2 linked regions of the Kaistia algarum genome follow. The protein of the gene in region 1 interacts with the protein of each later gene in a pairwise test. Links are inferred from orthologs where the notes say so. Each region holds a gene or a part of one and is shown in the gene's direction. Other genes may lie near its edges.

What was found.
Region 2: the proteins of pheT (region 1) and secD interact in binary tests that used the Escherichia coli proteins (3 or more experiments, as listed by UniProt). The link is inferred for Kaistia algarum from one-to-one orthologs.

What each region holds. Positions count from the first base shown.
Region 1 is NZ_JAPKNJ010000001.1:1,857,104-1,863,200, reverse strand. What follows is about bases 913-3,967. They hold pheT (phenylalanine--tRNA ligase subunit beta), read left to right. Parts: upstream 913-1,258; coding sequence 1,259-3,676; downstream 3,677-3,967. Other genes in these bases: OSH05_RS09035 (hypothetical protein), read left to right, coding at 3,781-3,967; pheS (phenylalanine--tRNA ligase subunit alpha), read left to right, coding at 913-1,248. In the rest of the region: more of pheS, read left to right, coding at 166-912; more of OSH05_RS09035, read left to right, coding at 3,968-4,329; OSH05_RS09030 (BQ00720 family protein), read right to left, coding at 4,354-4,605; OSH05_RS09025 (Hsp20 family protein), read right to left, coding at 4,643-5,071; OSH05_RS09020 (Gfo/Idh/MocA family protein), read right to left, coding at 5,171-6,097.
Region 2 is NZ_JAPKNJ010000002.1:680,402-686,283, reverse strand. What follows is about bases 1,078-3,917. They hold secD (protein translocase subunit SecD), read left to right. Parts: upstream 1,078-1,612; coding sequence 1,613-3,223; downstream 3,224-3,917. Other genes in these bases: secF (protein translocase subunit SecF), read left to right, coding at 3,247-3,917; yajC (preprotein translocase subunit YajC), read left to right, coding at 1,218-1,559. In the rest of the region: OSH05_RS16455 (ATP-binding protein), read right to left, coding at 132-1,019; more of secF, read left to right, coding at 3,918-4,230; OSH05_RS16435 (Mth938-like domain-containing protein), read left to right, coding at 4,238-4,642; OSH05_RS16430 (phytoene/squalene synthase family protein), read left to right, coding at 4,655-5,497; OSH05_RS16425 (B12-binding domain-containing radical SAM protein), read right to left, coding at 5,494-5,882. UniProt on the Escherichia coli protein: Part of the Sec protein translocase complex. Interacts with the SecYEG preprotein conducting channel. SecDF uses the proton motive force (PMF) to complete protein translocation after the ATP-dependent function of SecA.

The sequences.
Region 1 (6,097 bases):
GCCGCCCTGTCAGGGCGGCCGCACCGGACTTTCCGGGGCCGGAACGAGCCTCTCCGTCGCTGCGGCTTGCCGTGGCGCGGGGCGTTTCCGGTGGATCCGGCGAGCTTTCCTCATCGGATCCGTTGTCACTGATCCGGCGCCAGCGGCGCCGCTGAGGGGGTTCCGATGTCCGATCTGGACACGCTCGAGCGTGAATTGCGCGGCGCCATCGACGCGGCCGCCGACGAGCCCGCGATCGAGGCCGTGCGCATTGCCGCGCTCGGCAAGAAGGGTTCCGTTTCCGAGCGTCTAAAGGGCCTCGGCACCATGACGCCGGAAGAGCGCAAGGTCATGGGACCGGCGCTCAACGGCCTGCGTGACCGCATCGCCGAAGCGCTTGTGATCCGCCGCGCCGCGCTGAAATCGGCGGGCCTCGCCGCCCGACTCGCTGCCGAGACGGTCGATGTGACGCTGCCCGTCCGGACGGGCGGCCTGGAGACCGGCCGGATCCATCCGGTGAGCCAGGTCATCGACGAGATCACCGCGATCTTCGGCGATCTCGGCTTCTCCGTCGCCGAGGGCCCGGACATCGAGACGGACCACTATAATTTCACGGCGTTGAACTTCCCCGTCGGCCATCCGGCGCGGGAAATGCACGACACTTTCTTCTTCAATCCGGACGAGAACGGCGAGCGTCTGCTGCTGCGCACGCACACCTCACCTGTGCAGATGCGCGCCATGGAGCAGCTGAAGCCGCCGATCCGCATCATCGCGCCCGGCCGCACCTACCGCATGGACAGCGACCAGACCCACACGCCGATGTTCCATCAGGTCGAGGGGCTGGTCATCGACCGGACGAGCCATATCGGCCATCTGAAATGGCTGCTCGAAGCCTTCTGCCGTGCTTTCTTCGAAGTCGAGAAGGTCGAGATGCGCATGCGGCCGTCCTTCTTCCCCTTCACCGAGCCGTCGATGGAGGTGGATATTCGCTGCCGCCGCATCGGCAACGAGGTTCGCTTCGGCGAGGGCGACGACTGGCTGGAGATTCTCGGCTGCGGCATGGTTCATCCGAACGTGATCCGTTTCGCTGGCCTCGATCCGGACAAATATCAGGGCTTCGCCTTCGGCATGGGCATCGACCGCATCGCCATGCTGAAATATGGCATGTCCGATCTCCGCGCCTTCTTTGACGCCGATCTCCGCTGGCTGTCCCATTACGGCTTCCGCCCGCTGGATATTCCAAGCCTCGTGAGCGGTTTGAGTTCGTAAGGAGAGCGACATGAAATTCACCCTCTCCTGGCTCAAGGAACATCTCGACACCGAGGCTTCCGTCGACGCGATCGCCGAGGGGTTGACGCGGATCGGGCTGGAGGTCGAGGGCGTCGAGGACAAGGCGAAGCAACTCGCGCCGTTCACGATCGCCTATGTCGTCTCGGCCGTTCAGCACCCCAATGCCGACCGGCTGCGCGTCTGCATGGTCGATACGGGCTCGGGCGAGCCGGTGCAGGTCGTCTGCGGCGCCCCGAATGCGCGCACCGGCATGAAGAGCGTGTTCTCGCCCGCCGGCACCTATATTCCCGGCAAGAACATCACGCTTGCTGTCGGCACGATCCGCGGCGTCGAGAGCCACGGCATGCTGTGCTCGGCCGCGGAGCTCGAGCTTTCCGAGGATCATGACGGCATCATCGACCTTCCGGACGACGCGCCGGTTGGCACACCCTATGCCGAGTGGGCCGGTCTCGCCGATCCGGTTATCGACATCGCGATCACGCCCAACCGCTCCGATTGCCTCGGTGTCTACGGCGTCGCGCGGGATCTGGCCGCCGCTGGCCTTGGAACCCTGAAGGACGGCGCGGTCACTCCCGTCGCCGGGACGTTCCCCTGTCCCGTCGGCGTGACGCTCGATTTCGGTGATACGCCCTCGCTCTGCCCGGCCTTCGGCCTACGCCTCGTGCGCGGCGTGAAGAACGGCCCTTCACCGGATTGGCTGCAAGCCAAGCTGCGTGCCATCGGGCTGCGCCCGATCAACGCGCTGGTCGACATCACCAATTATCTGACCTTCGATCGCGGCCGGCCGCTGCATGTCTTCGACGCGGCCAAGGTCCACGGCCATCTCACCGTGCGACGTGCCCGCGACGGTGAGGGCCTGCTGGCGCTGGACGGGCGGACCTATGCCCTCGATCCGTCGATGTGCGTCATCGCCGACGATCATGGCGTCGAATCGCTCGCCGGCATTATGGGTGGCGAGGCCTCGGGCTGTTCCGAAGATACCGTCGACGTCTTGATCGAATCGGCGCTGTGGGAGCCGCTGGCCATCGCGCAGACCGGTCGCAAGCTCGGCATCAATTCCGATGCGCGCTACCGTTTCGAGCGCGGCGTCGACCCGGCCTTCATGCTGCCGGGCCTGGAGCTTGCGACCAAGCTGGTGCTCGACCTTTGCGGTGGGACGCCGAGCGACATCGTCGTCGCCGGCACGGTGCCGCAGCCGCATCGTTCGGTCGCCTTCCCGATCGCCGAGGTGAAGCGCCTTGCCGGCATCGATCCGAGCGAGGACGAGATCCGCGCCGTGTTGACGGCGCTGGGTTTTGGTCTTTCCGGTTCGGCTCCGGTCCTGACGGCCGTGGCGCCGTCCTGGCGGCCTGATATCGACGGCAAGGCGGACCTCGTCGAGGAGGTGATGCGCATCGTCGGCGTCGACCGCGTGCCCTCAACGCCGCTGCCGAAGTCTGATGACGTGACGCGTCCGGTGCTGACGCTGCTGCAGGGCCGCACGCGCCGCGCCAAGCGCATCCTCGCCGCGCGGGGGCTCGTCGAGGCCGTGACCTGGTCCTTCGTTGCCAAGCGGGCCGCGGAAGCCTTCGGCGGCGGCGCTCCCGCGCTGGCGCTGGCCAATCCGATCTCGACCGACATGTCCGACATGCGGCCGAGCCTGCTGCCGGGTCTGCTGTTGGCGGTCCAGCGCAATGCCGATCGCGGCCATGACGATGCGGCGCTATTCGAGGTCGGGCAGGCCTTCCGGGGCACGCGGCCATCCGACCAGATCATCGCAGCCTCCGGCGTTCGCCGCGGCACAGCAGGCGTTTCGGCCGCAGGTCGTCACTGGCAGGGCAAGGCGGCACCGGTCGGCGTCTTCGACGTCAAGGCCGATGCGCTGGCACTGCTCGACTCGCTCGGCGCAGCGGTCGACCGGATGCAGATCGTTCCCGGCGGGCCGGCCTGGTTCCATCCCGGGCGGTCGGCGACGATCCAGCTCGGGCCGCAGAACGTCATCGGCTGGTTCGGCGAATTCCACCCCGCGACGCTGGAAATCCTCGACATCGAAGGACCGGTGGCGGGCTTCGAGATCGTGCTGGGCGCGATTCCCGCGCCCAAGAGTCGCCCGACCCGCACCAAGCCGGCGATCGACCTGACCTCGCTGCAGCCGGTCCGGCGCGACTTCGCCTTCGTGGTCGAGCGTTCGGTCGAGTCGGCGAAGATCGTCAGGGCGGCGCAGTCTGCCGACAAGAACCTCATCGCGGCGGCGAGCATATTCGATCTGTTCGAGGGTCCGTCGATTGGCGCCGACAAGAAGTCGGTGGCGATCGAGGTGACGCTTCAGCCGAGCGAGCGGACCTTGACCGAGGAGGAGATCGACCTGGTCTCGAAGAAGATCATCGTCCAGGTTGCCAAGGCGACCGGTGGGGTGCTGCGGGCCTGATGGGCCCTTGAGAAGACGGCGGACCCGGAATCGGGCCCGGCGGCATACCGTGACTAACCGCGCGGAGACCCCTTCGCACGGTTCTTACGAAACGGGTGCTTGGAATGCCGCGCTATGAAATCCACGGCCATGCGATCATTTCCGACAATGATTGCATCGCCGGTCCGGACGGGCGAATGCCGGATTCGCTGCGCAACGAGACCGACTGGAACTACTTCCAGCTGGAGCTCGATCGGGCGGTCCTGACCGTTCTGGGACGAGGAGGCCACGAGGCCCATCCCAATTCGCGCGGGCGCCGCCGCCTCGTGGTTTCTTCCCGCGTCGATGGGATTGAGCATCGGCCGGATGCCTGGTGGTGGAACCCCGGCCAGGCCTCGCTTGGCGAGGTATTGCGGATTGTGGCCCCGGAAGGCGGTCTGATCGCCGTGCCGGGCGGGCGGCGGGTCAACGATCTTTTCCTGTCCCTCGGCTTCGACGCCTTCCACCTGGTGCGCAAGCGCGGCGTCGTCATCCCGAAGGGCGTGCCAGTGTTCACACGCGTCTGGGTGGCGGGTTCAGCGGAGCGGCTGCTGGCCAGCCACGGCCTTCATCCCGCGACAAGCCGGGACCTCGATCCGGCGGCCCGCGTCTCGCTCACCATCTGGACGAGGTAAGCGAGCCGCGGCCGCGAGGCAGCCTCAATGCAGGCTGACAGCCTCGAGATCGTTCTCGCGGGCGTTCATCACGATCGCCTCGCGACTATCCGAAATCATCAGCGGCGAGCCGGCCGCGTCGAGCAAGGCCCAGAAGTTCTGGCCGGGCTGGACGGCGGGGGCGTTGGGGAAGAACTGGCGGATCTCGTCCGACGACACCGGTCGGACGAACGCGATCTGTCCGTTGCCGAGGCCGGCGAAATTCTCGGGCGTCATGACGTTGCGGGGTTCTGACATAGTTGTCTCCTCGATTGAGCGAGAAAGGGATCGGCGGTCAGTCGCGCGCCGCGATCTCAATTCTTCGGATGATACGCTCGGGCGTCGGCCGGGCTAGGTCGATGGCGAGCAGCCCATCCTTCAGTTCGGCAGAAACGATTTCGATGCCATCGGCGAGGACGAAGGTCTTCTGGAACTGCCGCGCCGCGATGCCGCGATGCAGGTAGATCCGCTCGCGATCGTCGACCTGACGGCCGCGAATGACGAGCTGGTTCTCCTCGACCGTCACATCCAGCGATTCACGAGAGAAACCCGCGACCGCCAGGGTAATGCGAAGGCATTCGTCGTTTGTATCGGTCTTGGCGATCCGCTCGATATTATAGGGCGGATAGCCGTCACCAGACGCCTTGGCGACGCGGTCGAGCACGCGCTCGATCTCGTCGAACCCCAGAAGCAGCGGGCTGGAAAAGCCCGAAACACGCGACATCACAAAGTCCTTCCACCAAGCGACCTTGTCTACGGACCCTATAGGAGGCATCCGGCGGAACGTTTCCGCTTCATCTATATGGTCCGTGCGGACCGGCCTTCAAGAAGCCTCCGACACGGGCCGTTCCCATGTTCCAGAGGACTCGGATCGGAACAATGCGTCGAGTACGGCCATGTTCGCGATCGCGTCATCAATGCCGAAATGCCAGGGACCTGTGCCCGCCACGGCGCGGGAGAACGCCTCCGCCTGCAGGGCATATTGATCGACCGGCGGCAGCGCGATCGTCTCGCCGGGATGGCCGGGGCCGTGCGTATCGATCGTAATGTGAGCCGCCTCGTCGGTCGGCGCAGAAAACGGTGTCGGCATCTCGATCCGGCCGCTGGTTCCCACGATGGCGATGCGCTGGTGACGGAAGGTCTGCGTGGAGACGGTCGCCGACAGCTGCCGTCCCTCGCCGAAATCTGCGAGAAAGCTCGCTGCCCGGTCGGTGCCCATGGCCGGATCGCGGTCGATCAGCGCCAGGACGCGGATCGGTTCGGCGCGAAAGAGGAACCGCGCGGCGGCGACGACATAGCAGCCGATGTCCAGCAGCGCACCACCGCCGGTCTCGACTCGGTTGCGGATATTGGCCGGATCGACATTCAGGAACGAGAAGAAGCCCTGCACCAGACGCAGCGGTCCGATCCGGTCGGCGTCGAGGAGGCGTCGCACCTCGTGCCATTGCGGATGATGGCGAAACATGAAGGCCTCGGCGACGTGCAGCCCTCGGGCCGCCGGCCTGATGGCGGCGATCTCCTCCCGGTTCACGCCCATGGGCTTCTCGCAGAGCACATGCTTGCCCTTCTCAAGAGCCGCGCGGACGGTCACCGCATGGAGATGGTTGGGCAGGGCGTTATAGATGACGTCGATTTCGGGATCGTCCAGCAGCTCGTTGTAGGAGCCGTAGGCGCGGGCGATTCCGAAGGCGTCGGCAAAGCCGCGGGCGTTCTCCAGGGAGCGCGAGGCCACCGCGACGACTTCCGTCGA
Region 2 (5,882 bases), on another replicon or contig:
TAGCGTCTGCAGAGCCGAAGCGTTCTCCTCTTCCCGACGAAGCGACCCTTCCCCAAAACCGCTTGCGCGGTTTTGGCCCTCCCTCAAGGGGAGGGCTCAAGCGGAGGTTACGATCCGCCGCTCCCCCGCGATCACCGCCCCAACGCCACTCCCAACCTGCCGGCGAGATCCAGAATGAATTGCCAGGCGACGCGGCCCGAGCGAGCGCCGCGCGTCGTCGACCATTCCAGCGCCTCGGCATCCAGTTGCGCCGCGTCCATCTTCAGGCCGAAATGATCAGCATAGCCATGGACCATGGCGAGATAGTCGTCCTGGCTGCATTTGTGGAAGCCGAGCCAAAGGCCGAAGCGGTCTGACAGCGACACCTTCTCCTCGACCGCCTCATGCGGGTTGATCGCCGTCGAGCGCTCATTCTCCATCATATCGCGCGGCAGCAGATGCCGCCGGTTCGATGTCGCATAGAAGACGATGTTCTCGGGCCTTCCTTCGACGCCGCCGTCCAGAGCCGCCTTCAGCGACTTGTAGGACGTATCGTCATTGTCGAAGGAGAGATCGTCGCAAAACAGGATGAAGCGGCGATCGAGGTCGCGCAGCTTGACCATCAGTTCCGGCAGGCTGTCGATATCCTCGCGGTGGATTTCGACGAGCTTCAGCGGATGGCCGCCGGGCAGGGTGGCTGGGTCCAGATTGATATGGGCATGCGCCGCCTTGACGAGCGAGCTCTTGCCCATGCCGCGCGCGCCCCAGAGCAGGACGTTGTTGGCGGGCAGCCCGCGCGCGAAGCGCTCGGTATTATCGTTCAGGATGTCGCGGACGCGGTCGATGCCCTTCAGCAGCACCATGTCGACACGGTTGACCTTCTTGACGGGCTGCAGCGTGCCGCTCGCGGCATGCCAGACGAACGCGTCGGCGGCATCGACGTCGAGCGGCGGGCGGGCCGGCGGAACGGCGCGCTCGATCAGGGCGATCAGGCGGTCGAGCCTTTCGGCGAGCGGCGTCAGGTCCGGTTCGGCGGGCATCGGGACGTTCCTCTTGGCGAATGCGAAGGCGAGGTGGGGTCCTGCGGTATCATGCGCGACACGGCATTTGCAAAGGGTGATGGCGCCGCTATAGTCCGCGCCGTTTCGCAGGCCGCTGTCTCGCCCTATGTGAGGACCGGCGCCAGTCGATGCGCTTAGTCATTCGTCCCTCGGGTCGGACATTCATAGGGAAGCCAGATGTTCATTACGGAAGCCTTTGCCCAGACCGCGGCCGCGGGTTCGCCCGGCGGCATGGACATGATCATTCAGTTCGTGCCGTTCATCTTCGTCTTCGCGATCATGTGGTTCCTCATGATCCGTCCGCAGCGCCAGAAGGCGAAGCAGCATCAGGAGATGATCAAGAACGTGCGTCGCGGTGACACCATCGTCATGACCGGTGGCCTGATCGGCAAGATTGCGAAGGTCGTCGACGACAGCGAGCTTCTGCTTGAAGTCGGCGAGAACGTCCGTGTCCGCGTCTCCCGCGGTTCCATTGCCGATGTTCGCGCCAAGGGCGAACCGGTCAAGGAAGGCGAATAATCCTTCTCCCCAACACGGCCGGTTAAACGGCCGGACCTACGGAAGCGGTTTCCATGCTCCATTTCACGCGCTGGAAGATGGTGTTGATCCTGGGCACAGTGCTCATCGGGATCCTCCTCGCGGTGCCCAATCTGTTCTCCAAGGAAACCGTCGATTCCTGGCCGAGTTGGGTGCCCAAGCGCCAGCTCGTCCTCGGCCTCGACCTTCAGGGCGGCTCCTATCTGCTGTATCAGGTCGACCGGCAGGACTATGTGCAGAAGCGCCTGCGCACGCTCGTCGGCGAAATCCGCAAGGTGATGCTGGAAGAGCCGCGCATCGGCTATTCGGGTCTCGGCGTACAAGGGCAGGGGGTGCAGCTGCGCATCCGCGACGTCTCCCAGCTCGATCTCGTCCGCAAGCGCCTGGAGCCGCTCCGCAATCCGCTGAGCAATTCGATCCTGAGCGGTGTCGCCGTCAACGAGTTCGACCTGACCGTCGGTAGCGACGGCCTTGTCCAGATGAACTATTCGGAGGCGGGCCTTGCGCAGCGCATCCGCCAGATCGTCGATCAGTCGATCGAGGTCATCGCCCGCCGCATCGACCAGCTTGGCACGGTCGAGCCGTCAATCCAGCGCCAGGGCGAAGACCGCATCCTCGTCGAGGCTCCCGGTCTCGGCGATCCCGAGCGCTTGAAATCGCTCGTCGGCCAGACGGCACAGCTCACCTTCCACCTGGTCGATTCGAGCGTGGCTCCAGGTCAGAGCGCCGATCAGGCGCGCAAGCCTGGGACGATTCTCGTGCCCTCCAACGAGCCGGGCGGTCCGACCTATGTGCTGGAGGAGTCGCCGCTTCTGACCGGCGAGGACCTGACCGACGCTCAGGCCTCATTCGACCAGCGCTCCAACGAGCCGACGGTGTCGTTCCGCCTGACGACGGGCGGTGCACGCACCTTCGGCGACGTGACGCAGAAGAACGTCAACCGCGCCTTCGCCATCGTCCTCGATGACAAGGTGATCTCCGCGCCGGTCATCCGCGAGCCGATCCTTGGCGGCTCCGGCCAGATCAGCGGCAGCTTCACGATCCAGACAGCGAACGATCTCGCCATCCTGCTCCGCGCCGGCTCGCTGCCAGCCAAGCTGACCATCGTTGAGGAGCGCAATATCGGACCCGGCCTCGGCGCCGATTCGATCCGCGCCGGCAAGATCGCCTCGATCATCGCCACCGCGGCGGTCTGCGCCTTCATGGTGGCGACCTATGGCGTGCTCGGCTGGATCGCCAACATTGCCGTGCTCGTCAACGTCATCCTGATCTTCGCGATCGTAACATTGCTCGGCGCGACTTTGTCGTTGCCCGGCATCGCCGGCGTGATCATCACGGTGGGTACCGCCGTCGATTCGAACGTGCTGATCTATGAACGCATCCGCGAGGAGTTCCGACAGGGACGCTCCGCGATCGCCGCCATCGATGCGGGCTTCCACCGAGCACTCGGCACCATTCTCGATGCCAACGTCACGACGCTCATAGCGGCCCTGGTGCTGTTCTATCTGGGCTCCGGCCCGATCCGCGGCTTCGCGGTGACGCACGCCATCGGCGTCGCGACCACCATCTTCACCGCCTTCACCTTCACGCGACTTCTGGTCGCGATGTGGGTGCGCTGGCGCCGTCCGACCACGATCTCGCTCTGAGCGCGGCAAGAAGGACTTAAGACATGCGCCATCTTCGCCTCGTTCCAGACAATACCAAGATCCCGTTCATGCGCATGCGGCGCTGGACGTTCCCGATTGCCGCGCTCTTGTCGCTCGCCTCGATCGTGCTGTTCATCGTCGTCGGGCCGAATTACGGCATCGACTTCCTGGGCGGCACGGTCATCGAGATCCAGACCAAGGAGCAGCATCCCGACCTGACCGCGCTGCGCAGCAAGCTGAATGCCCTCGACCTCGGCGACGTTCAGGTGCAGACGATCGGCGACGACAACTCGATCCTGATCCGCGTCGGCCAGCAAGCCGGCGGCGAGACGGCGCAGCAGGAAGCGATCGGCAAGGTCCGCGCCGCCCTCGCCGACCAGGCCGAGTTCCGCCGGACCGAGATCGTCGGTCCGCGCGTCTCAGGCGAACTCGCCTGGAACGGCGCCCTCGCCATGATCGTCACCTTCCTGGCGATCGCGATCTATGTGTGGTTCCGCTTCGAGTGGCAGTTTGCGGTCGGCAGTATCATTTCGGCCGCCAATGTCGTGATCATGACCTTCGGCTTCTATGTGGTGACGCAGCACGAATTCAATCTGACGTCGCTCGCCGCGATCCTGACCACGGTCGGCTATTCGCTGAACGACACGGTCGTGGTCTATGATCGAATCCGCGAGACGCTGCGCAAATACAAGAAGATCCCTCTGGGCGATCTGATCGACCGCGCCATCAACGACATGCTTGGCCGTACCGTGATCACGACGATGACGACGCTCATCGCGTTGTTCTCGCTCTACATTTTCGGCGGCGAGGTCATCCGGGCGTTCACGCTGGCCATGATCTTCGGCGTCTGCGCGGCGATCTTCTCGTCGATCTGCGTCGCTGCACCCGTGCTGATTTACTTCAAGCTCCGGCCCGACCAGATGGACGACAAGCCGGAAGAGGATCCGTCCAAGTCGGCAGCCAACGCCATGGCCAAGCAGACTGGCAAGGGCGCGCAGAAGGCCTAACGCAGCGATGGCTCTGTTCCAGCGGCCGCCGCCGCTCGTCGTTCGCGATCAGCACCTGCCGCGGCAGGTACCGATCGAGGCTTATGGCGATTTCGGCTTCCGCTTTGAGGGAATGACGCATTCCGGCTCGTTGCTCTGCCTGCCGAGCGGCATTCACGGCTGGCAGGTGGAGCAGCCCGCCGAGATCGACTCGGAGGCCCTGGCGTCGATCCTGGATCAGGCATCGGCGATCGATGTCCTGATCATCGGGACGGGCCGTGATATCGCGCCGTTTCCCCCGGCGCTCCGAGCGGCGTTGCGCGAGGCCGGTATCGGGCTCGAGGTGATGGGAACCGTGCCGGCAATCCGCACCTACAACATCCTCCTCGCCGAAGGGCGGCCCGTCGCCGCGGCCCTGATCGCGATCACCTGACCGGAGGCCGGCATGGACGTATTCGCCCATTGTGCCGCCGAAGTCCGCCAGCATGACCGCGAGCGTTTCCTCGCCGATCTGTTCGCGCCAGAGGCGCCACGGCGGCATCTGTTCGCGCTTCATGCCTTCAATCTGGAAATCGCGCGCGTGCGCGAACTGGTTTCCGAGCCGATGCCTGGGGAGATCCGCCTGCAATGGTGGCGCGATCTCCTGACCGGCCAGGCGACGGGCGATGCTGCCGGCCATCCTGTCGCCGCGGCGGTCCTGGAGACATTGTCGTTGAACGGATTGCCGGCCGACGCACTGGACCGGCTGATCGAGGCGCGAATCTTCGATCTCTACAATGATCCGATGCCGAGCCTCGCCGATCTGGAGGGCTATGCCGGCGAGACGAGTTCGGTACTCGTCCAGTATGGCGCGATGATCCTCGCCGGAGGTCGCGATCCCGGCACGGCCGACGCGGCCGGTCATTCCGGCGTGGCGCTCGCCATCACCGGATTGCTGCGCGCACTGCCGATCCACGCCCGCCGCCGCCAGCTCTATCTCCCGGCCGATCTCCTGCAGGCCGAGGGAGTCGTGAGCGAAGACATCTTCGCTGGCCGCACCACACCGGAATTGTTGCGGCTGCTGAAAACGATGCGCGATATCGCCCAGGACCATCTGGGCCGTGCCCGCGCCGCGCTCGCATCCGCCGAAACAGCCGTGTTGCCCGCCTTCCTGCCGCTAGCGCTGGTCGAGCCGGTGCTGGCAAGGATGGAACGCCCTGACTATGCGCCGCTTGCCACAACGGTGGATCTGGCACCCTGGCGCAGCCAATGGATGCTCTGGCGTGCCGCGCGGCGCGGAAGGGTTTAGGCGCTGGCCGCCGCGCCGTGATGCGTCAACTCGTCGATCCGGTGCGCATGCTGGACGGCGTGCTTGGCCGCTTCGTTCTGGTTGAACATTTCCAGCTTGTCCGTGTCATCATCAGCGACCGGCGTCAGCGCCTCGTCCATATATTCCTTGCGCTTCGGGTCGGCCTCAATGGCGCGACGCTGGCGCTCGAGCTTCCAGAGAAGGAAGACCAGCTTCGACGTCTTGGCGACGAGGTTCCACGCCTCGCGCGGATAAAACTTCCAGGCCGGCTCGATCGCCATGCCCGGTCGGCGGTCGAAGCGGTTGCGGAACCGGATCACGCCGCCCTGCAGCGGATGGACGTTTTCGATCGAAACCGACGTTGAGAACCAGATCAGCAGCTTGG